4 regions of the Pseudomonas sp. S3_G06 genome follow, and region 3 is predicted to be linked to each of the others. Evidence: predicted binding sites of a transcription regulator. Region 3 holds the regulator's gene; each other region holds the start of a gene.
What was found. Region 3 encodes FliA, which starts transcription of late flagellar genes. Its sites were predicted from a motif close to CTAAAGTTTNNNNNNNNNNNGCCGNTAA; they were not measured.
Positions count from the first base shown of each region.

Region 1: AB4N47_RS00840 (methyl-accepting chemotaxis protein) is a predicted target of FliA. The motif match lies at 2,530-2,557, and genes of this name have one in related genera.
Region 2: AB4N47_RS23935 (methyl-accepting chemotaxis protein) is a predicted target of FliA. The motif match lies at 4,370-4,397, and genes of this name have one in related genera.
Region 4: AB4N47_RS02425 (flagellar protein MotY) is a predicted target of FliA. The motif match lies at 1,289-1,316, and genes of this name have one in related genera.

Region 1 is NZ_CP162738.1:178,048-183,983, forward strand. Features, by position in the region: gene clpB (ATP-dependent chaperone ClpB) at 1-1,753, shown strand, start outside; tRNA gene AB4N47_RS00820 (tRNA-Asn) at 2,051-2,126, shown strand; tRNA gene AB4N47_RS00825 (tRNA-Pro) at 2,136-2,212, shown strand; tRNA gene AB4N47_RS00830 (tRNA-Lys) at 2,218-2,293, shown strand; tRNA gene AB4N47_RS00835 (tRNA-Pro) at 2,391-2,467, shown strand; gene AB4N47_RS00840 (methyl-accepting chemotaxis protein) at 2,629-4,254, shown strand; gene AB4N47_RS00845 (NAD(P)/FAD-dependent oxidoreductase) at 4,411-5,709, opposite strand; gene AB4N47_RS00850 (DUF3094 domain-containing protein) at 5,773-5,936, opposite strand, start outside.
Region 2 is NZ_CP162738.1:5,368,960-5,374,895, forward strand. Features, by position in the region: gene AB4N47_RS23920 (putative bifunctional diguanylate cyclase/phosphodiesterase) at 43-1,716, shown strand; gene AB4N47_RS23925 (NorM family multidrug efflux MATE transporter) at 1,845-3,239, opposite strand; gene AB4N47_RS23930 (LysR substrate-binding domain-containing protein) at 3,399-4,319, shown strand; gene AB4N47_RS23935 (methyl-accepting chemotaxis protein) at 4,507-5,936, shown strand, end outside.
Region 3 is NZ_CP162738.1:3,463,813-3,469,748, reverse strand. Features, by position in the region: gene flhF (flagellar biosynthesis protein FlhF) at 1-449, shown strand, start outside; gene fleN (flagellar synthesis regulator FleN) at 566-1,396, shown strand; gene fliA (RNA polymerase sigma factor FliA) at 1,393-2,133, shown strand; gene AB4N47_RS15485 (chemotaxis response regulator CheY) at 2,301-2,672, shown strand; gene AB4N47_RS15480 (protein phosphatase CheZ) at 2,691-3,479, shown strand; gene AB4N47_RS15475 (chemotaxis protein CheA) at 3,533-5,803, shown strand; gene AB4N47_RS15470 (protein-glutamate methylesterase/protein-glutamine glutaminase) at 5,853-5,936, shown strand, end outside.
Region 4 is NZ_CP162738.1:519,243-525,178, forward strand. Features, by position in the region: gene rnt (ribonuclease T) at 1-179, opposite strand, end outside; gene pyrC (dihydroorotase) at 176-1,222, opposite strand; gene AB4N47_RS02425 (flagellar protein MotY) at 1,383-2,297, shown strand; gene AB4N47_RS02430 (argininosuccinate synthase) at 2,427-3,644, shown strand; partial or broken gene AB4N47_RS02435 (hypothetical protein) at 3,769-4,481, opposite strand; gene AB4N47_RS02440 (response regulator transcription factor) at 4,914-5,540, shown strand; gene AB4N47_RS02445 (PA3496 family putative envelope integrity protein) at 5,629-5,808, opposite strand; gene nth (endonuclease III) at 5,916-5,936, opposite strand, start outside.

The DNA.
Region 1 (5,936 bases), 2.6 Mb from region 3:
GCAGATCATTCTGTTCATCGACGAACTGCACACCATGGTCGGCGCCGGTAAGGGCGAAGGCTCGATGGACGCCGGCAACATGCTCAAGCCTGCGCTGGCTCGCGGCGAGTTGCACTGCGTCGGCGCGACCACGCTCAACGAGTATCGCCAATATATAGAGAAGGACGCGGCGCTCGAGCGGCGTTTCCAGAAAGTCCTGGTGGACGAGCCGAGCGAAGAAGACACCATCGCGATTCTGCGTGGCCTTAAAGAGCGTTACGAGGTTCACCACAAGGTGGCGATCACCGACGGCGCGATCATTGCCGCGGCGAAACTCAGCCATCGCTACATCACGGATCGGCAGTTGCCGGACAAGGCCATCGACTTGATCGATGAGGCCGCCAGCCGTATCCGCATGGAGATCGACTCCAAGCCGGAAGTGCTCGATCGTCTGGAGCGGCGCCTGATTCAGTTGAAAGTGGAATCCCAGGCGCTGAAGAAAGAAAGCGACGACGCAGCGAAGAAACGCCTGGAAAAACTCCAGGAAGAAATCGAGCGTCACGAACGTGAGTACTCGGATCTGGAAGAAATCTGGAACTCGGAAAAAGCCGAGGTGCAGGGTTCTGCGCAGATCCAGCAGAAGATCGAACAGTCGCGCCAGGAATTGGAAGCCGCACGCCGCAAAGGCGACCTGAATCGCATGGCGGAGTTGCAGTACGGGGTGATCCCCGATCTGGAGCGCAGCCTGCAAATGGTCGACCAGCACGGCAAGAGCGAAAACCAGTTGCTGCGCAGCAAGGTGACTGAAGAAGAGATTGCCGAAGTCGTGTCGAAGTGGACCGGCATCCCGGTGTCGAAGATGCTCGAAGGCGAGCGCGACAAGCTGAGGAAGATGGAGAGCCTGTTGCACAAACGGGTCATCGGTCAGGAAGAAGCGGTCGTGGCTGTGGCCAACGCCGTGCGGCGTTCCCGCGCCGGGTTGTCCGACCCGAATCGTCCGAGCGGCTCGTTCATGTTCCTCGGCCCTACCGGTGTTGGTAAAACCGAGCTGTGCAAGGCCTTGGCCGAGTTCCTCTTCGATACCGAAGAGGCGATGGTGCGGATCGACATGTCAGAGTTCATGGAGAAACACTCCGTGGCTCGTCTGATCGGTGCGCCACCGGGCTACGTCGGCTATGAAGAGGGCGGTTACCTGACCGAAGCGGTGCGTCGCAAGCCGTATTCGGTAATCCTGATGGACGAAGTCGAGAAGGCGCACCCGGATGTGTTCAACATCCTCCTGCAAGTGCTTGAGGATGGCCGTCTGACCGACAGTCACGGGCGTACGGTGGACTTCCGCAACACGGTGATCGTGATGACCTCCAACCTCGGGTCGATCCAGATCCAGGAACTGGTCGGTGATCGTGAGGCGCAGCGTGCTGCTGTGATGGACGCGCTGACCTCGCACTTCCGTCCTGAGTTCATCAACCGGGTCGACGAGGTGGTGATCTTCGAGCCGTTGGCGCGGGATCAGATCGCCGGGATTACCGAGATCCAGTTGGGTCGCCTGCGCAGCCGTCTGGCCGAGCGCGAGCTGAAGCTGGAGCTGAGCCCGGAAGCGATGGACAAGCTGATCGCCGTCGGTTACGACCCGGTGTATGGCGCACGTCCTTTGAAACGGGCGATCCAGCGCTGGATCGAAAACCCGCTGGCGCAGTTGATCCTGTCGGGTCATTTCATGCCGGGCGACACCGCCACCGGCAAGGTCGAGAACGACGAAATCGTTTTCGGCTAAGCCTCAGCGGCAATGAAACCGGTAAGGCCTCGCATTGCGAGGCCTTTTTTTCGCCAGGCTGTTGAACTCAAAGGAAAAGGCTTGTAAAGTGCGCCCCGCAGTCAGTCACCGGCAGCGTTTCAACCCACCGGGTTGGAATCTGAAATAAGTTGCAAATCATTAACTTGAAAGCAATTTAGGGGGTTGACAGAGGTGTTCTAGGTTGTAGAATAGCGCGCCTCAGACACACGAACGCAGCGATGCGTACGGGTGGCGAGATGCAACAAAGCTTCACCGTTGTAAATTGAAATATGTAGTTCCGTGATAGCTCAGTCGGTAGAGCAAATGACTGTTAATCATTGGGTCCCAGGTTCGAGTCCTGGTCACGGAGCCAATTTCAAACCGGGGTATAGCGCAGTCCGGTAGCGCGCCTGCTTTGGGAGCAGGATGTCAGGAGTTCGAATCCCCTTACCCCGACCATATTTGGGTCGTTAGCTCAGTTGGTAGAGCAGTTGGCTTTTAACCAATTGGTCGTAGGTTCGAATCCCACACGACCCACCATTTTTGAAACCAGTTTGCGCTGGGATCGAATCTTAAGATCAGAGGCCAAAAGCGCTGATCGAAGAAGGCGATCTTTGAAAGGTCGCCTTTTTTTTACCGGGGTATAGCGCAGTCCGGTAGCGCGCCTGCTTTGGGAGCAGGATGTCAGGAGTTCGAATCCCCTTACCCCGACCATATTGAAAATCCTCGTATCGAAAGATACGGGGATTTTTTTTGCCTGCCGAAAGGCTAATCCCTTCAAGTCGTCATACAACCTGCCGATAGCCCGCTAACACGAGGGGACTGCCAACGCTTCGCCCCTTGATCTGGCCATTACAAGAATAAGGGCGTTCGTCATGTTGCTTCGTCAGTTGAATATTGCTCCCCGGGCTGCCCTGGGATTTGCCCTGATCGCGGTGTTGGTGGCCTTGCTCGGCGTGTTTGCGCTGGGACAGATGTCGAGTATTCGCGACAGTGAGGTGGCGGTGGAGAACCGCTGGTTGCCGAGCATCCGTGGCGGCGACGAGATCCGCGAACTGATGCTGCGCATCCGCACCATCTCCCTGCGCATGGCGCTCGATCAGGATCCGGCCAATATCGCCACCTATCGCGGCCAGATGGACACCCGCGACAAGGAACTGAGCGAGAAGATCGCCGCCTACGACAAACTGGTCGACACTGCCGAAGGTCAGCAGCTGTATGACCAGTTCAAGAAAACCTTCGCCGCCTATCGCACTGGCATTGCCCAGTCATTCACCCTTGCCGAGCAAGGCAAGCGTGACGAGCTGACCAAATTGCTCCTGGTTGACATGAAGACCGTGGTCGACGGCTCCGGCAAACAGCTCAATGATCTCGCCGATCTGTTCGCCCGCCAGGTCGCTGCCGAAAGCGAGAAGTCCGCCGCGCATTATGAAACCTCGCGCACCATCGTTACTCTTTTCATTGCCTTGGCAGCGCTGGCCACGGTGGCGCTGGCGATGTTGCTCACGCGCAGTATCGTGCGCCCGCTGAGCAGCGCCGTGGATGCCGCTGAAAGTGTCGCTAAGGGCGATCTAACCCGACCGATCGAAACCCATGGCAATGACGAAGTCAGCCGCTTGCTCAAGGCCTTGGCGACGATGCAACAGAACCTGCGCGAGACCCTGCAAGGTATCAGCGGCTCAGCTACGCAACTGGCCACCGCCGCGGATGAACTGAGCGCCGTTACCATCGACAGCACCCAAGGCTTGCAAGAGCAGAACAACGAAATCGAACAGGCCGCCACTGCGGTTAACGAGATGACCGCTGCGGTGGAGGAGGTCGCGCGCAACGCGGTGTCGACGTCCGATGCCACGCGCCAGTCCAGTCAGTCGGCGCAATTGGGCCAGGAGCGCGTCAGCGAAACCGCCAGCGCGATCAATGCGCTGGCCAGTGATGTGCAGAACACCGGTGAACTGGTGCAGTCGCTGGCCAATCAGTCGCAGGACATCGGTAAGGTTCTGGACGTGATTCGCGCCATCGCCGAGCAGACCAATCTGCTGGCGCTCAACGCCGCCATCGAGGCAGCACGCGCCGGTGAAAGCGGTCGCGGCTTTGCGGTGGTGGCCGACGAAGTGCGCGCACTGGCGTATCGCACCCAGCAATCGACGCAGGAAATCGAACAGATGGTGCAAGGCATGCGCAGCGGTTCGAGCCAGGCGCTGGAGTCAATGCAGGCCAGCGCATCTCGTGCGGCGAGCACGCTGGTTCTGGCAGAGCGGGCGGGTGAGGCGTTGGTGACGATCACGGCGTCGGTGCACGAGATTCACGAGCGCAACCTGGTGATCGCCAGCGCTGCCGAGGAGCAGGCGCAGGTGGCGCGGGAAGTGGATCGCAATCTGGTGAATATTCGCGACCTGTCGGTGCGTTCGGCTGCGGGGGCTGATCAGACCAGCGCATCGAGCCACGAACTGTCGCAACTGGCCAATGCGCTACAGGGCATGGTGCGGCGCTTCCAGCTGTGATGAACAGCGATTCATTGCAGGCCTTCGCCCACTGATTTGAGAACAGCACGAAACAATGTGGGAGCGAGCCTGCTCGCGAAGGGGCCGGATCATTCAACGACAGTGTTGACAGACCCACCGCTTTCGCGAGCAGGCTCGCTCCCACAGGTTGGCGTTTTAGTGCAGTTTCAGACGCGGCTCGGTGCCACGACCAATCTTGCTGCCCAGCATCAGCATCGCCGTGCGGAACGGCCCGTACAGCGCCATCTGGTGCATACGGTACAGCGACACATAGAACATCCGCGCCAGCCAGCCTTCGAGCATGACGCTGCCGGTCAGGTTACCCATCAAGTTACCCACAGCAGAAAAACGCGACAGCGAGATCAGCGAGCCGTAGTCGGTGTATTTGTACTCCGGCAGGGTCTTGCCTTCGATGCGCAATTTCAGCGACTTGGCCAGCAGCGACGCCTGTTGATGCGCCGCTTGTGCCCGTGGCGGCACGTTGCGATCGGTACCCGGTTGCGGGCAGGCCGCGCAGTCACCGAAGGCAAAGATGTTTTCGTCGCGCGTGGTTTGCAGAGTCGGCAGCACTTGCAGCTGATTGATGCGGTTGGTTTCCAGACCGTCGATGTCCTTGAGGAAACCCGGTGCGCGAATGCCGGCAGCCCAGACTTTCAGGCTGGCCTTGATCTCGTTGCCATCGGCGGTGATCAGGCTGTCGGCAGTCACTTCGCTGACTGCTGCGTTGGTCATCACATTGACCCCGAGCTTTTCCAGGGTCTTGTGCACCGGCCCGCTGATGCGCTCCGGCAGGGCAGGCAGCACCCGTGGGCCGGCTTCGATCAGCGTGATGTGCATGTTTTCCGGTTTGATCCGGTCCAGACCATACGCGGCCAATTCATGGGCGGCGTTGTGCAGCTCTGCCGCCAGTTCGACGCCAGTGGCGCCAGCGCCGACGATGGCCACGCTGATTTGCTCGACCACATCGGTCTGCCCGGCGTGGGCGCGCAGATAGTGATTGAGCAATTGCTGGTGGAAGCGCTCAGCCTGTTTGCGCGTATCGAGGAACAGGCAATGCTGCGCCGCGCCCTGGGTGCCGAAATCGTTGGTGGTGCTGCCCACGCTGATCACCAGCGAGTCATAAGCCACTTCACGCGCCGGCACCAGCTCGACGCCGTTTTCGTCATAGGTCGCGGCCAACTGGATTTTCTTCTGCGCGCGATCGAGCCCGCTCATGCGCCCGAGCTGGAACTCGAAGTGGTTCCATTTCGCCTGGGCGACATAGTTGAGTTCGTCTTCGGAGGAGTTCAGGGAACCGGCGGCCACTTCGTGCAGCAGCGGCTTCCAGATGTGGGTCAGGTTCGCGTCGACCAGCATCACGCTGGCCGTGCCGCGCTTGCCCAGAGTCTTACCCAGGCGGGTAGCCAACTCCAGACCGCCGGCGCCGCCGCCGACAATGACAATACGATGGGACATAGGGATAACTCGCAAGGTTTTTAAAGGAAATCGGTGCGGTTACCCGAGGGAGCGCAAGGCAGCTCATAACGTCAGGTAACTGATAAATCGGCTCAACAGGCCCAGACCAATGGTCACTGCCAGCACCAGCACCAGGAGCATCCACGGCCGGAAAGGCCGGCGCTCGACACGGTGTTGGGACAGTTGCAGGTACTCTTCGACATGCTTTTGGTCTTCGGGGTTCAGGC
Region 2 (5,936 bases), 1.9 Mb from region 3:
ATAATGCCCCGCCTACATCATTGCAGAGTCTAGGGAGTCAGCTTGTCTACGCCTGTCGAACCCTTGCGTTTGCTGCTACTCGCCGAAGAGCCAGCGTGGACAGCGTTGTTGCGTGAGTGTCTGGCTCCGATGGGGAGCGCGGCGGTGCTGATCAGCGCGCCGAACTGGGATTCGGTCAGCCGCCTGTTCGAGGACAACCGCCACGCGGTATTACTGACTCTGCCGGCGTTGCAACCGCCGCCCGGGCGTTGCAGCCTGCCGACCGTTCTGCTGCTGGAGCACGAACCGGCCACCGCGCCGGTCGGTGTCAGCGACTGGCTGGTGTTCGACGCCCTCGACGCCGGCATGCTCCAGCGTTGCCTGCGCCATGTGCGCGAGCGCGGCGTGCTGGAAAACACTCTTCAGCGCCTCGCCGAACAGGACCCGCTGACCGGTATCGCCAACCGTCAGGGCTTCCAGACCCTGCTCACGGCGCGCCTTGCCGAAGGCGACGGTCGCGGCCTCGCCCTCGGCCATCTCGATCTCGACAACTTCCGCCATGCCAACGACGCTCTCGGTCATCAGGCCGGCGATCGCTTGATCCTGCAAGTGGTCGCGCGGCTGAAAAGTCAGCTGGAGGCCGGCGATCAACTGGCACGGCTGGGCAGCGATGAATTCGCTCTGCTGATCGATACCCGTCGTGCACCGCAACGCGCCGAGTGGATGGCCGAACGCATTACTGAGGCGTTGGCCGAACCTTACTGGGTTGACGGCGAAAGCCTGCTGATCGGTTCCAGCCTCGGCATCGCCCATGCCCGCGCCAATGGCGGTGCCGATCCACTGATGTGGCACGCCCATATCGCCATGCAGCAGGCCAAGAGCACGCAGGGCTGCACTTTTCATATCTTCAACGAACGCATCAACCGCAACGCGCGCAGCATGGCCGACCTCGAAAGTGAACTGCGCCGTGCCCTGCGCCGCGATGAGCTGGAGCTGCATTACCAGCCACGCCTGAATCTTGAAGACGGCCAGATTGTCGGCCTCGAAGCGCTGGTGCGCTGGCGTCATGGCGAGCGCGGTCTGTTGCCACCGAGTGAATTTGTGCCGCTGGCCGAGCAGAGCGGTCTGATCGTGCCGCTGGGCTACTGGGTCATTTCCCGCGCCTTGCGCGATATGCAGGCGTTGCGCGAGCAGGGGCTGCCGGCGCTGCACATGGCGATCAACCTGTCGTTCCGCCAGTTTCAGGACAGCCAGTTGCTGCCGACGCTCAGCCGCCTGATTGCCGAGCGTGGCGTCGAGGCGCAGTGGCTGGAATTCGAACTGACCGAAACCGCGGTTATGCGGCGCAGCGATCTGGTCAAACAGACCATGGATGCGCTCGGCCGCCTCGGTGTGCGCTTCTCGCTGGACGATTTCGGCACCGGGTTTTCGTCGTTCGTGCACCTCAACAGCTTGCCGATTACATTGCTGAAGATCGACAAGAGTTTTGTCGGCGGCATGGAACAGCGCGATGAGAACCGCAAACTGGTGCACGCGATGATCAACCTCGCGCACAACCTGCACCTGGAAGTAGTCGCGGAAGGGGTCGAGACGCCGGAGCAACTGGAGTTGCTGCGCGGGTTCGGCTGCGATCAGGTACAGGGTTATCTGATCAGCCGACCGTTGCCGCTGGATGAGTTGGTGGAATATCTGACGTCGGGGTCGAACCAGCAGCCGGCTCTGGAAATCGTCGGTTGATCACGATTGTTGCGGCTGGCACAAACCCCCGTGGGAGCGAGCCTGCTCGCGAAGGCGTTATGTCAGCTGAATGATCTGGGCCTGACACTCGGTCTTCGCGAGCAGGCTCGCTCCCACAAAGGAAACCCTCATTCGGCCTGGGGGATGTTGAAACCTTGAGATTGCGGCTCGCGTCGAATCATCCGCTGCATCTTCCATTCGAACGCCAGCGTCAGGCTCACCGCCGCGCACGCCAAGCCCAGCGCCAGACCCCACCAGACACCCGTCGGTCCCCAATTGAGATGGAAAGCCATCCACCACGCCGCCGGCGCGCCAATCAGCCAATAGCAAGCGAGCCCCACGAGAAACGTAGTCTTGGCATCCTTGAGCCCGCGAATACAGCCCATGGCAATCGTCTGCGTGCCATCGAACAGCTCGAACCACGCCGCTACGGCCAGCAGGCTCACCGCCAGACGGATCACTTCGGCAAAAGCCGGATCGTTGTGGTCAAGGAACAGGCCGACCAACTGGTTGGGCCACAGCCAGAACACCAGGGCAAAGCCGAGCATCACCACGGCGCCGAAGGCGATGCCGACACGCCCGGACATGCGCGCATCGACCAGTTGCCCGGCGCCGTAGTGTTGGCCGACGCGCATGGTGATGGCGTAAGACATCCCGGCCGGGACCATGAAGGCCACCGACACGATCTGCAGGGCGATCTGATGCGCACCCATTTGCGTGCTGCCCATTGTGCCCATGCACAGCGCAGCGAAAGCGAACAACCCGACCTCTACCGCATAGGTGCCGCCAATCGGCAGACCCAGGCGCCACAACTCTTTCAGGTATTGCCGGTTCGGCCGCGCCAGGCCGGCGCGCAACGGATAAGCGTCATACGCCGGATGCCGGCGGATATGCCAGGCCAGCGCCAGTGCCATGCAGTTGGCGACAATCGCCGTGACCAGACCGATACCGGTCAGGCCCAGTTGTGGCAGGCCGAACATGCCGGTGATCAGCGCGTAGTTGAGCAGGAAGTTGGCCAAGGTGCCGGCGAGGCTGATGACCATCACTGGCGTCGCCCGGCCAATCGCACTGGTAAAACCGCGCAGGGCCATGAAGCTCAGGTAACCGGGCAGGGCGAAGGGCAGGGCGATGAGAAATTGCCCGGCGGCGTTGACGTTGGTTTCGGTTTGGCCGAACAGCAGCAGCACGGGTTTGAGGTTCCACAACAACAGCCCGGCGCCGAGGGCCATCAGCCAGGCCAGCCACAGTCCGGCCTGGGTCAGGCGTGCGGCACCGATGATGTCGCCGGCACCCTGACGGATTGCCACCAGTGTGCCGACCGCTGCAATCACGCCGATGCAGAAAATCGACACGAACGAGTAGCTCGCGGCACCGAGGCCGCCACCGGCCAGCGCTTCGGGGCTGAGGCGCGCCATCATCAGGGTGTCGGTCAGCACCATCAGCATGTGCGCCAACTGCGAAGCAATCAGCGGCCCCGCCAGCCGCAGAATGGCCCAGAGTTCGGTACGCACAGGATGCTGCATGGTCATCACCACCCAAATATCAGAGGAAGCATAAGAGCGTCGATTCTCGGCGCTTGGCAGGCTTTGCACAAAGGGATAAAAAGGATGGGTGGCATGATTAATACTCATCCTTAATCGTCCTGCCGAATTGGCTGAATCCCCGCTATTGGAGCTTTGTGTATGTCCCGACGCCTTCCGCCGTTGTATGCCCTGCGCGCATTCGAAGCGGCAGCGCGACACAGCTCGTTCACCCGCGCGGCGGAAGAACTGTCGATCACCCAGAGCGCGGTCAGTCGGCACATGCGCACTCTTGAAGAACACTTCGCCTGCCGGCTGTTTCACCGCAGCGGGCGCAATTTGCAACTGACCGAATCGGCGCGGCTGCTGCTACCCGGTATCCGCGAAGGCTTCGCCGCCCTTGAGCGCGCCTGCAATACCTTGCGCGCCGAGGACGACATTCTGCGCATGAAAGCGCCATCGACCCTGACCATGCGTTGGCTGCTGGCGCGGTTGAGTCGCTTCCGCCATTTGCAGCCGGGCAATGAGGTGCAACTGACCAGCGCATGGATGGATATCGATTCGGTGGACTTCAATAACGAACCTTTCGATTGTGCGGTGTTGCTCAGTGACGGGCATTTCCCGCCGGACTGGGAAGCGAGCCTGCTGTTTCCCGAGGAATTGATTCCGGTCGGAGCGCCGAACCTGCTCAATGACCAACCTTGGGACGTAGCGCGTCTGGCGGCTGCTGAACTGCTGCACCCGACCCCGGATCGCCGCGATTGGCGCAGTTGGCTGGAGCGCATGGGCCTGTCCGAGCAAGTTTCGCTTAAGGGCGGGCAAGTGTTCGATACGCTGGAGCTGGGCATGATCGCCGCGGCGCGCGGCTATGGCGTTTCGATGGGTGATCTGTTGATGGTTGCCGAAGACGTTGCGCAAGGACGCTTGAGCCTGCCGTGGCCGACCGCCGTCGCCAGTGGCCTGAATTATTACCTGGTGTGGCCGAAACCGCGTCCGGGAGGTGAACGTTTGCGCCGCCTCAGCGATTTTCTCCAAGGCGAAGTCCGCGCCATGCAATTGCCGGCGGTAGAGCGCTTGAGCTGAAACGTTCGAGCCGGCACAATGCCACTACTGCGCCATACCCACGCAAAGTGCTCAAGTATTCGGATTTTCCGCCGACTACGAGCATGTGGAACTGTCGTGCCGGTTCCGCGCTACCCCCATTATTAGAATATTTTCCGGGCAATTACCGCGATCAAGGAGGATTCGGTGGCTCGGCCAGGAGCTGTTCATGTCTCAACCTCGTGCTCGGATCGCCTCGCAGCTGGGCCTTGCCCTTGCTGTGATACTGGCGATAGTCATCAGCGGCAGTACGGTGTTCGCCTTGCGTTCGCTGGATTCCGCCAACCTCGCCACCCGTGAAGAGCATCTGGCCAGTGAGGCCCGGCTGCTGGCCGATCAACTGAGTACCTTTCACGGTACGCTGCGCGAAAGCACCCTGCGCCTGAGCGGGCTGTTCGAAAAGCGCTTCGGCAGTGGTTTGAGTGTGCACCCCGATCAGCCAGTGACCGTGGCCGGCGTGCAGACTCCGGGCTTGCATCTGGGCAACGAGGTGCTGAACAACAACTTCAAGGAAGTTGACGAGTTCAAGCAGATGACCGCTGGTGTGGCCACGGTATTCGTGCGCAGCGGCGAAGACTTCATTCGCGTCAGCACCAACGTCAGCAAGCAGGACGGCACCCGTGCCATCGGCACCGTGCTCGATCATGCCAACCCGGCGTACGCGAAGTTGATGGCCGGGCAAAGCTATGTCGGCCGCTCGCTGTTGTTCGAACGCTACTACATGTCCCAGTACACGCCGGTGCGCGATGCGGGCGGCAAGATTATCGCCGTGCTGTACGTCGGGTTCGACTACACCGACGCGCAGAACGCGCAGTTCGCTAATCTCAAGCGCTTCCGCATCGGCAAGACCGGCTCGCTGGCCTTGCTTGACGAGCAGAACAAATGGCTGGTGCCGATTGCCGGCGTCGAAAACCTGGATCAAGCCGCCCCGACCATCAACAACCTGGTGAAAACCCCGGGCAAGGGTGAGTTCTGGAGCGACAAGGGTGAGGACTTCTACAGCATCGCCGTGCCGTTCGAAGGTGGCCCGTGGTCGGTGGTGGCGAGCATGCCGAAAGCCGAGATTCGCGCGGTGACCTGGAGCGTCGGTACGCAACTGGCGATCGGCAGCCTGCTGGCGATGTTGCTCGCGGTCGGTTCCGTGGTCTGGCTGCTGCGTAGCAAACTCGCACCGCTGGGCGATCTGGTGCGTCAGGCCGAAGCCTTGGGCGCGGGTGATCTGAGTGTGCGGCTGAACGTATCGAGCCACGATGAAATCGGTCAGCTGTCCCGCGCGTTCAACCAGATGAGCCAGGCGCTGTCGACCATGGTCGAGCACATCCGCCGCGCTTCGGAAGAGGTCAACAGCCGCGCGCAGGCGCTGTCCGGTTTGTCCGGCGGTGCGTATGAAGGCATGGAGCAACAGTCGGGCGAAATCACCAGCATGGCCGGCGCCGTGGAAGAGTTTAGCGCCACCTCGCTGAACATTGCCGACAACATGGGCGCGACCCAGCGCCTGGCGCAAGAAAACGCTCAGCAGACCCAGATCGGCCGCAGCTCGATGGAAGAAGCGTCGTCGTCGCTGGAACAGATCGCTGGCGCGCTGAACAGCACCGCCAG
Region 3 (5,936 bases):
CATTGGATCCACTGCTACGCAAACGCGTGGTTTTGATCGATACTGCCGGCCTGCAAGCCAGTGATCCGGCGTTGCGCATGCAGCTCGAGAGCTTGGCCGGGCGTGGCATTCGCTCAAAAAATTATCTGGTCCTGGCAACCACCAGCCAGAAACAGGTTCTAACCGCCGCTTATCACAGTTACAAGCGTTGCGGGCTGGCCGGCTGCATCCTGACTAAACTGGATGAAACGGCCAGTCTCGGCGAAGTGTTGAGCCTGGCGATCAGTCATGAATTGCCGGTCGCGTATCTGACCGATGGCCCACGGATTCCGGATGATTTGCATCTGCCGCGCCGTCATCAACTGGTCAGCCGCGCCGTCAGCGTGCAAATGCAGGAAGAACCCAGCGAAGAAGCCATGGCTGACATGTTCGCTGATATCTATCACAGCCCGACCAAGCAGGTTGGCTGAGGTAATCATGAACAGTTTTTGTACCTACATCGATGGTCTGCCACGCATTGTTCCGATCAGGAACGCGCAGCCAGTAATGTGGCCTCCGTCTATGCAAGACAAGGTAAAGAAATAACATGGGCAGCATGCATCCCGTACAGGTGATCGCGGTGACCGGCGGCAAAGGTGGCGTCGGCAAGACTAACGTGTCAGTGAACTTGTCGCTGGCGCTGGCAGAGCTTGGCCGTCGGGTCATGCTGCTGGACGCCGACCTGGGCCTGGCGAACGTCGACGTTCTGCTGGGGCTGACACCCAAGCGCACACTGGCCGACGTCATCGAAGGCCGTTGCGAACTGCGCGACGTGCTGTTGCAGGGGCCGGGCGGGATTCGCATCGTGCCGGCGGCCTCCGGCACGCAGAGCATGGTGCACCTGAGCCCGGCGCAGCACGCCGGCCTGATCCAGGCGTTCAGCGACATCGGCGACAATCTCGACGTGCTGGTGATCGACACCGCTGCGGGTATTGGTGACTCGGTAGTCAGTTTCGTACGCGCCGCCCAGGAAGTGTTGCTGGTGGTCTGCGACGAGCCGACTTCGATCACCGACGCTTACGCGCTGATCAAGTTGCTCAACCGCGACTACGGCATGAACCGCTTCCGCGTCCTGGCCAACATGGCGCAGAGCCCGCAGGAAGGGCGCAACCTGTTCGCCAAGTTGACCAAGGTCACGGATCGCTTCCTCGACGTCGCCCTACAATACGTCGGCGCCGTGCCGTACGACGAAAGCGTGCGCAAAGCGGTGCAGAAGCAGCGCGCCGTCTACGAAGCCTTTCCCCGTTCCAAGTGCGCGCTGGCCTTCAAGGCCATCGCCCAGAAGGTCGACACCTGGCCGCTGCCGGCCAACCCGCGCGGGCATCTGGAATTTTTCGTCGAGCGTCTCGTGCAGCAAACCGCAGGGCCTGTGATATGACCGCCAGTGGCATGAATCTTTACAAAAAGTCGGCGCGTGACGCGCAATACGAATTGATCGAGCGTTACGCGCCACTGGTCAAGCGCATTGCCTATCACTTGCTGGCGCGCCTGCCGGCCAGCGTGCAGGTCGAAGACCTGATCCAGGCCGGGATGATCGGTTTGCTCGAAGTCTCGACCAAATACGACGCCAGCAAAGGCGCCAGTTTCGAAACGTACGCGGGCATTCGAATCCGCGGCGCGATGCTCGATGAAGTGCGCAAAGGGGATTGGGCGCCACGCTCGGTTCACCGTAATACCAGGATGGTCAGCGACGCGATTCGCTCGATTGAAGCTAAAACCGGCCGTGACGCTAAAGATCACGAGGTTGCGGCCGAACTCCAATTGAGTCTCGACGATTACTACGGGATTCTGAATGACACCTTGGGCAGTCGCCTGTTCAGTTTCGACGACCTCTTGCAGGACGGCGAACACGAAGGGCTGCACGAGGATGGCGCCAGTGCTCATATGGAGCCGTCACGCGATCTGGAAGATGAACGCTTCCAGGCGGCGCTGGCGGACGCGATTGCCAATTTGCCGGAGCGTGAGCGACTGGTGTTGGCGCTGTACTACGACGAAGAGCTGAACCTCAAGGAAATCGGTGAAGTCCTTGGCGTCAGTGAATCGCGGGTCAGCCAGTTACACAGCCAGTGCGCGGCCCGTCTGCGGGGGCGTTTGGGGGAGTGGCGAGCGCGCTGAAGGCAGTGTGGGGACACTGCGAAACGAGGCTGGTGCGGTGATGAACGGCGCCGGTCTCGATCCGTTGTGCTCCAGACAAACTTTAAGTGCTGCGCCGATTGATTGAAGTGGCGCGTCCAGGTGCTGGGCGCGTTTAAGACTGCTTGGAGGTCGAATTGAACAAAGACATGAAAATCCTCATCGTTGATGACTTCTCAACGATGCGGCGGATCATCAAGAACCTGCTGCGCGATCTTGGGTTCACCAACACCGTCGAGGCCGACGATGGCACCACTGCCATTCCGGTGCTCAACAGCGGCAGCATCGACTTTCTGGTAACGGACTGGAACATGCCGGGCATGACCGGTATCGACCTGCTGCGTCACGTGCGCGCCGATGAAAAACTCAAGCACCTCCCGGTGTTGATGGTGACTGCTGAAGCCAAGCGCGAGCAGATCATCGAGGCCGCCCAGGCCGGTGTGAACGGTTACGTGGTCAAACCTTTCACGGCTCAAGCGTTGAAAGACAAAATCGAGAAGATTTTCGAACGCATCGGCTGATGAATGCGCGGGGGAGCTATGGAGCATAACGAATCATCACAGGGCGATTTCGAATCGACCCTGAAAAAACACGCGGTCGAACTGGTCGAGAGCCTTGAAAAAGGCAAGTTCGGCGACGCGGTGCAACTGATCCATGAGCTCAATCAGACCCGTGACCGCGGCCTGTATCAGGAAGTGGGCAAACTCACACGTGAACTGCACAGTGCGATCGTCAATTTCCAGATTGATCCGCACATGCCGCAGGCCGAGGAAGTGTCGCAAATCACCGACGCCACCGAACGCCTGGGCTATGTGGTCAAGCTGACGGAAGCCGCGGCCAACCGCACCATGGATCTGGTGGAAAGCGCCACGCCGGTGGTCAACAGTCTCGCTGATGAAGCGCAGACGTTGAGCGCCGATTGGGGCCGCTTCATGCGTCGCGAGGTCGGGGCTGAAGAGTTCCGCGAACTGGCGCGCCGGGTCGACGGTTTTCTGTCACGCAGCAGCACGGACAACCGTGCGGTGTCGAGCAACCTCAACGACATCCTGCTGGCTCAGGATTACCAGGACCTCACAGGTCAAGTGATCAAGCGTGTGACCCAACTGGTCACCGAAGTCGAAAGCAATCTGCTCAAACTCGTGCTCATGGCCAGTCAGGTCGACCGCTTTGCGGGCATCGAACATGACCGCGCCGCAATGCTTGCTGAAAAAGATCCACAAAAACATCTCTCGCAGGGTGAAGGTCCGCAGATTCATGCCGATAAACGAGAAGACGTTGTGTCCGGTCAGGACGATGTGGACGATTTGTTATCCAGCCTTGGATTCTAGAGTTTCGGAATTCGGGTTTTTTGGGTTTTTAGACCTGTAGGAGCACCCCATTAATGAGCTTCGGCGCCGATGAAGAGATCCTTCAGGATTTCCTGGTTGAGGCCGGCGAGATTCTTGAGCAACTGTCCGAACAACTGGTCGAGCTGGAAAGCCGCCCGGATGATGCAGATCTGCTCAATGCAATTTTTCGCGGTTTCCACACTGTAAAAGGGGGCGCCGGCTTCCTTCAGCTCAATGAGCTGGTGGAGTGCTGTCACATCGCCGAAAACGTGTTCGACATCCTCCGTAAGGGTGAGCGTCGCGTTGATGCAGAACTGATGGACGTTGTGCTCGAAGCACTGGACGCGGTGAACAGCATGTTCAGCGAAGTCCGTGAGCGTGCACCGATTACCGCCGCCACGCCGGAACTGCTGGCCGCGCTGGCGCGTCTGGCCGAGCCGCAATCGGCGGATGAAGCCGTTGCCGCACCAGTAGAAGCGGTGGCAGAACCGGTCGCCGAAAGCGCATCGGAAGACATCACCGATAACGAATTCGAACAACTGCTGGACTCGCTGAACGCCGTCAAGGCCCAGGCCGAGGCTCCGGCCGCTGTCGCTGCTCCCGCGCAGGTTGCCGACACGGCGGCCAGCGATGAAATCACCGACGCCGAGTTTGAATCGCTGCTCGATCAACTGCATGGCAAAGGCCAGTTTGCTGTCGATGCGGTCGCTCCGGCGGCACCAGCAGCGCCGGCCGCACCTGCTGCGGGCGACAGCTCGGACATCACCGACGACGAATTCGAAGCCTTGCTCGATCAGTTGCACGGCAAGGGCAACTTCGCCGTTGACGCGCTGGAATCGGCCATCGCTTCGGCGCCGGCAGCACCTGCTGCACCGGCAGCCGCTGCGGCCGGCAGTGACCTGATCAGCGATCACGAATTCGAATCGCTGCTCGACGAATTGCACGGCAAAGGCAAGTTTGACGCCAGCGCTGCGACTGCGGGTTCCGCGTCGAGCGTCGCCACGCCAGCGGCGAAAGCTCCGGCTGCCGCTGTTGCACCGAAGCCTGCCGCCAAGCCTGAACCGAAAGCCGAGGCGCCGAAACCGGCCGCCGCTGCTGCTCCGGCTCCGGCCCGCGCGCCAGCCGCTGCACCGGCAGAAAAGCCGGCCAGCGAAGCTGAAACCACCGTACGCGTCGACACCGCGCGGCTCGACGAGATCATGAACATGGTCGGCGAGCTGGTGCTGGTGCGTAACCGTCTGGTGCGTCTGGGCCTCAACAGCGGCGACGAAGCCATGTCCAAGGCCGTATCTAACCTCGACGTGGTCACCGCTGACCTGCAGACCGCCGTGATGAAGACGCGGATGCAGCCGATCAAGAAGGTCTTCGGGCGCTTCCCGCGTCTGGTTCGTGACCTCGCGCGGCAGCTGAAGAAAGAGATCAACCTGGAACTGGTGGGTGAAGAAACCGACCTCGACAAAAACCTTGTCGAGGCCCTGGCCGACCCGCTGGTCCACTTGGTGCGCAACGCCGTCGACCACGGCATCGAGTCGCCGGAAGAACGCGAAGCATCGGGCAAGGCCCGTGGCGGTCGCGTGGTGCTGGCGGCCGAGCAGGAAGGCGACCATATCCTGCTGTCGATCTCCGACGACGGCAAAGGCATGGACCCGAACGTCCTGCGTTCGATCGCGGTAAAACGCGGTGTGATGGACAAGGACGCGGCCGATCGCCTGAGCGATACCGAGTGCTACAACCTGATCTTCGCCCCGGGTTTCTCGACCAAGACCGAGATCTCCGACGTGTCCGGCCGTGGTGTCGGCATGGACGTGGTGAAGACCAAGATTTCCCAGCTCAACGGTTCGATCAACATCTACTCGACCAAGGGCCAGGGCTCGAAGATCGTCATCAAGGTGCCTTTGACCCTGGCGATCATGCCGACGCTGATGGTCATGCTCGGCAATCAGGCCTTTGCGTTCCCGCTGGTCAACGTCAACGAAATCTTCCACCTCGACCTGTCGACCACCAATGTCGTCGACGGTCAGGAAGTGGTGATCGTGCGCGACAAGGCGCTGCCATTGTTCTACCTCAAGCGCTGGCTGGTCAGCTCCGCCGCTCACGAAGAGCAGCGCGAAGGCCATGTGGTGATTCTTTCGGTGGGCACACAGCGGATCGGCTTCGTCGTCGATCAACTGGTCGGCCAGGAAGAAGTGGTCATCAAGCCATTGGGCAAAATGCTCCAGGGAACTCCGGGCATGTCCGGCGCCACCATCACCGGTGACGGCCGCATTGCGCTGATTCTCGATGTTCCAAGCATGCTCAAGCGTTACGCCACAAAGCGTATTTGAATCCGGGGCGGCGGCGCGATGACGCGCCGCTGCACCTAATGGAGTGTTTATGGCAGTCAAAGTCCTGGTGGTGGACGATTCGGGTTTTTTCCGCCGCCGCGTCTCGGAAATTCTTTCGGCGGATCCGAGCATC
Region 4 (5,936 bases), 2.9 Mb from region 3:
TCCATGGCGATGGTGGTCGCGGCAATCTCCAGCAAGGCATCGGTGGCTGCGTTGAAGCCACCGGTTTCTACGTCGACGACAACCGGCAGGTAGCCGCGAAAACGCGCTGCCATCGGATGACGGGAACCGCCGCCGCCACCTTGACCGTCCAGTTCATCGTCGAAATTGTCTTCACTCACGCGTGTTCCTCCAGCAGGCGCCAGCGCAGTTTTTCACCGGCGCGCAGCGGGATAACGGTCAGCTCGCCAAATGGCAGACTGGTCGGGGCGGTCCATTCTTCACGGACCAGGGTGATGCGATCGGTATTTGCCGGCAGGCCGTAGAAACGCGGGCCGTTGAGGCTGGCGAAGGCTTCGAGCTTGTCCAGCGCGTTACGCTGTTCGAACGCTTCGGCATACATCTCGATGGCGGCGTAAGCGGTGTAGCAACCGGCACAACCGCAGGCGGCTTCCTTGGCGTGCTGGGCGTGGGGCGCCGAGTCGGTGCCGAGGAAGAACTTGGCGCTGCCGCTGGTGGCGGCGTCGAGCAAGGCTTCCTGATGGGTATTGCGCTTGAGAATCGGCAAGCAGTAGAAGTGCGGTCGAATCCCGCCGACCAGCATGTGGTTGCGGTTGTACAGCAGGTGATGCGCGGTGATGGTCGCGCCAACGTTGGCCGAAGCCTCGTTGACGAACTGCACGGCGTCGCCGGTGGTGATGTGTTCGAACACCACTTTCAGCGTCGGGAAACGCTCGACTACGCGGCGCATGTGCTCGTCGATGAAAATCTTTTCGCGGTCGAATACATCGACGTCGCCACGGGTGACTTCACCGTGGATCAACAGCGGCATGCCGACTTCGGCCATGGCTTCCAGCGCCGGGAAGATCTTGTCGATGCTGGTCACGCCGGAATCGGAGTTGGTGGTCGCGCCGGCCGGGTACAGCTTGGCGGCGTAGACGAAACCGCTGGCCTTGGCCTGACGAATTTCTTCCGGTTGGGTGCGGTCGGTGAGGTACAGCACCATCAACGGCTCGAACTGACTGCCGGCCGGGCGGGCAGCGAGAATGCGCTGACGATAGCCGTCGGCTTCAGCGGCGTTGCGCACCGGCGGTACCAGGTTCGGCATGATGATCGCGCGCCCGAAGGTGCGGGCCACATCGGCAACGGTATTGGTCAACACGGCACCATCGCGAAGATGAATGTGCCAGTCGTCGGGACGCAGCAGGGTCAGGCGGTCGGACATGAGGGGATTCCAGGCGGGTCAAACTGAGGCGAATGCTACCGGAAAAGACTCTTGCAGGCACCCGCTATCAAGTTTTGCCACACGCGTCCGATATCCCGAAGGTATGCCGTAAACATTGTGTGAATCGGTGTTTGTGTTTCACAAGCCAATGGAGCCTCCCGTGCGCCAGCGTTATTTAGCCCTGCTCAGTGTGTTTGCCAGCCTTCCCGCGATGGCGCTGACTTACCAGACCCGTCTGGAGAACATTGAGTGGACGGTCGCCGGCGACCAGTTCGAATGCCGCCTGACCCAGCCGATCACCGATTTCGGCTCGGGCGAGTTCGTGCGCAAGGCCGGTGAGCAGGCGATCTTTCGCCTGAACGCCTACAACGCCATGCTCGGCGGCGGTTCGGCGACCTTGCTCGCTGCCGCAGCACCTTGGCAGCCAGGGCGTGGCGACATCAATCTGGGCTCTGTGCGTCTGGGCAGCGGCAATGTGTTGTTCAACAGCTCGCAATCTCAGGCCGGGGGATTGATCAGCGGTCTGCTGGACGGTCGCAGCCCGGTGGTACGCCGTGCGTCTGGCGATGGCCGCGTCTCCGAAGTGCGTTTGTTGCCGGTGAAATTCAGCAAGGCGTTCAACGACTATCAAGGCTGTGTGGCGAAATTGCTGCCGCAGAATTTCGACCAGATCAAGCAGTCGCAGATCGGCTTCCCCGGCGAAGGCGTTGAGCTGGACCCGGCTGCCAAGGCCAAGCTGCAAGTGATGCTCGAATACATGAAGGCCGACCCGACGGTGAACCACATTGACCTCGACGGCCATTCCGACAACAGCGGCAATCGTCTGACCAACCGCGAATTGTCGCGCCGCCGCGCGCTGGCGGTGGTGGATTTCTTCAAGGCCAACGGCATTCAGGAATCGCAGATCACCGTGCGTTTCCACGGCGAGCAGTATCCGATCGTGCCCAACACCAGCAAGGCCAATCGTGCGAAGAACCGTCGGGTCAACGTGAAACTGTCGCGCGTCGCACCGACTACCGCCCCGGCTCCGGCGCCGCAAGCGAGTACGCCGGCCACGGCCGCAACGACTTCCTGACTCGCCGGTCATCGTCGCGCTCTCGACAGATTCTGTCGCTTTGTCGTCTTAAGCTGTCGCGCCTCTGTAAATTATCGCGTTTGAGCGGTAGACTCCCCGGCTTTCCGTAGAACCCCGTGGAGTGATGGCATGGCGGACGTAAACAAGGTCGTTCTGGCGTATTCCGGCGGCCTGGACACTTCGGTGATCCTCAAGTGGCTGCAGGATACTTATAACTGTGAAGTGGTGACCTTCACCGCTGATCTTGGTCAAGGCGAAGAGGTCGAGCCGGCCCGCGCCAAGGCTCAGGCCATGGGCGTCAAAGAAATCTACATCGACGACCTGCGCGAAGAATTCGTGCGTGATTTCGTGTTCCCGATGTTCCGCGCCAACACCGTTTACGAAGGCGAGTACCTGCTGGGTACTTCCATCGCCCGTCCGCTGATCGCCAAGCGCCTGATCGAAATCGCCAACGAAACCGGCGCCGACGCCATTTCCCATGGCGCCACCGGCAAGGGCAACGACCAGGTGCGTTTCGAACTGGGCGCCTACGCGCTCAAGCCAGGCGTAAAAGTTATTGCCCCTTGGCGCGAGTGGGACCTGCTGTCCCGCGAGAAGCTGATGGACTACGCCGAGAAGCACGCGATCCCGATCGAACGCCACGGCAAGAAAAAATCTCCGTACTCGATGGACGCCAACCTGCTGCACATCTCTTATGAAGGCGGCGTGCTGGAAGATACCTGGACCGAGCACGAAGAAGACATGTGGCGCTGGACCGTCTCCCCGGAGAAGGCTCCCGACACCCCGCAATACCTGGAACTGACCTACCGCAACGGCGACATCGTCGCACTGGACGGCGTCGAAATGACCCCGGCCACCGTACTGGCGACGCTGAACAGGATCGGCGGCGAGCACGGCATCGGTCGTCTCGACATCGTCGAAAACCGTTATGTCGGCATGAAGTCCCGCGGCTGCTACGAAACCCCGGGCGGCACCATCATGCTGCGCGCTCACCGCGCCATCGAATCGATCACTCTGGACCGCGAAGTCGCTCACCTCAAAGACGAGCTGATGCCCAAGTACGCCAGCCTGATCTACACCGGTTACTGGTGGAGCCCTGAGCGTCTGATGCTGCAACAGATGATCGATGCTTCGCAGGTCAACGTGAACGGCGTAGTGCGCCTGAAGCTGTACAAGGGCAACGTCATCGTCACCGGTCGCAAGTCCGACGATTCGCTGTTCGACGCCAACATCGCCACCTTCGAAGAAGATGGCGGCGCTTACAACCAGGCCGACGCGGCGGGCTTCATCAAGCTCAACGCGCTGCGCATGCGCATTGCTGCCAACAAGGGCCGCAAGTTGTTCTAAGCGGCTCAGACCCACGCGCAATAAAAAAGGCGGCCAGTTCAGGGCCGCCTTTTTTTTCGGAATTTTCATCGGGTTCATCAAGCCGTTTCTCTTGTCTGCCCGCTTGCGGGATGTGCCACGCCTGTCAGCTGGTTCGCCCCAGCAGGGTAACTGTCTGTGTGCACAGGTTGTAAACGACACACAGTGTTGCACCTGAGCTTTTTTTCGCTTGTTTGATCTGTTGCAGCGAAGTATGCGCCAGAGAGTCCGAAACATGATTCGACAGAAAAACCAGCACTCGCGGATTTTTTTTACCGGCGCTCCGAAGAGTGTCGAGAATCGCATCGAACTCCCTGGACGCATCAACGTCCCGGGCGTCGATGATGTTCAGTTCGCTTATCAGCGGTGACAGTTTGATCGTCTGCACCACGGGGTTCGCTTGGCCATCGATATCGGTTGGTGGGTCAGGCGCGTTGTGAATCCTGCATGGACGCTGGAATCCGCCGCTCCCAGTGTTGCTGGACACGACGCAGCTGGTTATCTCGAAAGCGCACGATCCATCGGTTTTTCGCAACGGTACTTTTCGTTCGCTGTCGCGTTCCGAATGTTCAGCCGCCTTCAGGAAATTTTTGTCCTTGCCGAAATCCGAGGGCGAGTAGAGTGAGCGGTGGTTGAAGTTCAGCGTGATAAAAAAAGAAATAACAAGTAAAACGGAAAGCTGATCAGAAACCAGACATAAATCTCCCGGTCCTTGTTGTCGAGAAACGGCAGCGATACCGCCGCTGAAGTTTCCGAGATAATGGCGAATATCGCGATGACGGTCATTGGGTTCGTGATCTTGTTCGTTATCTTGAGCATGATTCAAGTTCTATGCTGTTTGTTTGAGGTTGAATATTTCTATATATAGCAAAAGCCTTCATTGAAGTTTCAGGCTGTTGTTTCAAGTTTTATAGAAGGGCTGCCGGTGCGTCGAATATGCAGTAGCGGCGGTTCGTTACGTCATATGTCGAATCGGCAGCCGGCAAAAGTGGTCCAGGAAATTTCAGATGGCTCGATTGGAATTCGCAGCTGCGTAGGACGTGTGCGCAGTAAACGGAAATTCGCTGCGGTCTTGAAGGACGGGAAGCAGTTGCGATGGATGCGACGGGACCTATTTGTGGGAATTATCCTCAATGCCTGTAGGGAATGTCTCTCGATGCAAATGCGTGTAAAAGTTGCCATCCCTTGAAGCAAGTGACTGGGATATCGTGCGTGTTCTAAAAATTCGAACAGCGAAAACTGGACTTGCCCATGAATAAAGTGCTGATCGTGGATGACCACCCCGTCATTCGACTTGCGGTACGTATGCTGATGGAACGGCATGGCTACGAAGTCATTGCAGAAACGGATAATGGCGTTGATGCACTACAAATTGCTCGTGAACAAATACCGGATCTTGTCATTCTGGATATTGGAATACCCAAACTCGATGGACTGGAAGTTATTGCTCGCCTGACTTCCACCGCCATGCCGGTGAAAGTGCTGGTGCTGACTTCCCAGGCTCCCGGACATTTTTCAATGCGTTGCATGCAATCGGGGGCAGCGGGTTATGTGTGCAAGCAGCAGGATCTGACCGAACTGCTGAGTGCGATCAAGGCAGTTCTGTCCGGCTACAGCTATTTCCCCAATCAGGCCCTGCACACTGTGCGTACCAGTCTGGGCAATGCGAGTGAGGCGGACATGGTTGATCGTCTGTCCGGGCGGGAAATGATGGTGTTGCAGCAATTGGCACGCGGCAAGACCAACAAGGAAATCGCAGACGGCATGTTTTTGAGCAACAAGACTGTAAGCACTTACAAGACTCGCCTGTTGCTGAAACTCAATGCGCGTTCTCTGGTTGATCTGATCGAGTTGGCGCAGCGCAACGGCCTGGTTTGAACGATTCGACAGCTGAGACCGTCATGGGCCGATCAAGCTCGGTTGTCGCAGAAAATGAAAAGCCTCCGCTTCGGGAGGCCTTCAGGTATCACAGATCAAAATCGTAATCGGCCAATTGCCTTTGCAGTCGGCGCTCCTCAAGCAGGTTGTCGATTGTGCGACGCTTGCTGAGGTTGGTCTTCGCCACCTCGACCACCGGTTCGACCTCATCGGCCTCGACGGCAATAAAATCTTCTTCTACATCCAGTTGCTCTTTGTCGGTACTCATGAAGTCAACTCCCGGCTAAGACTGCCTTTGGCGCTCCTTATATCGACATTACTGCGGCGGGTAAAAAAGATTTTTTCAATCGATGGATACGAAAAACCGATGACGGCTCAATCGTCAGAAGTTTTATG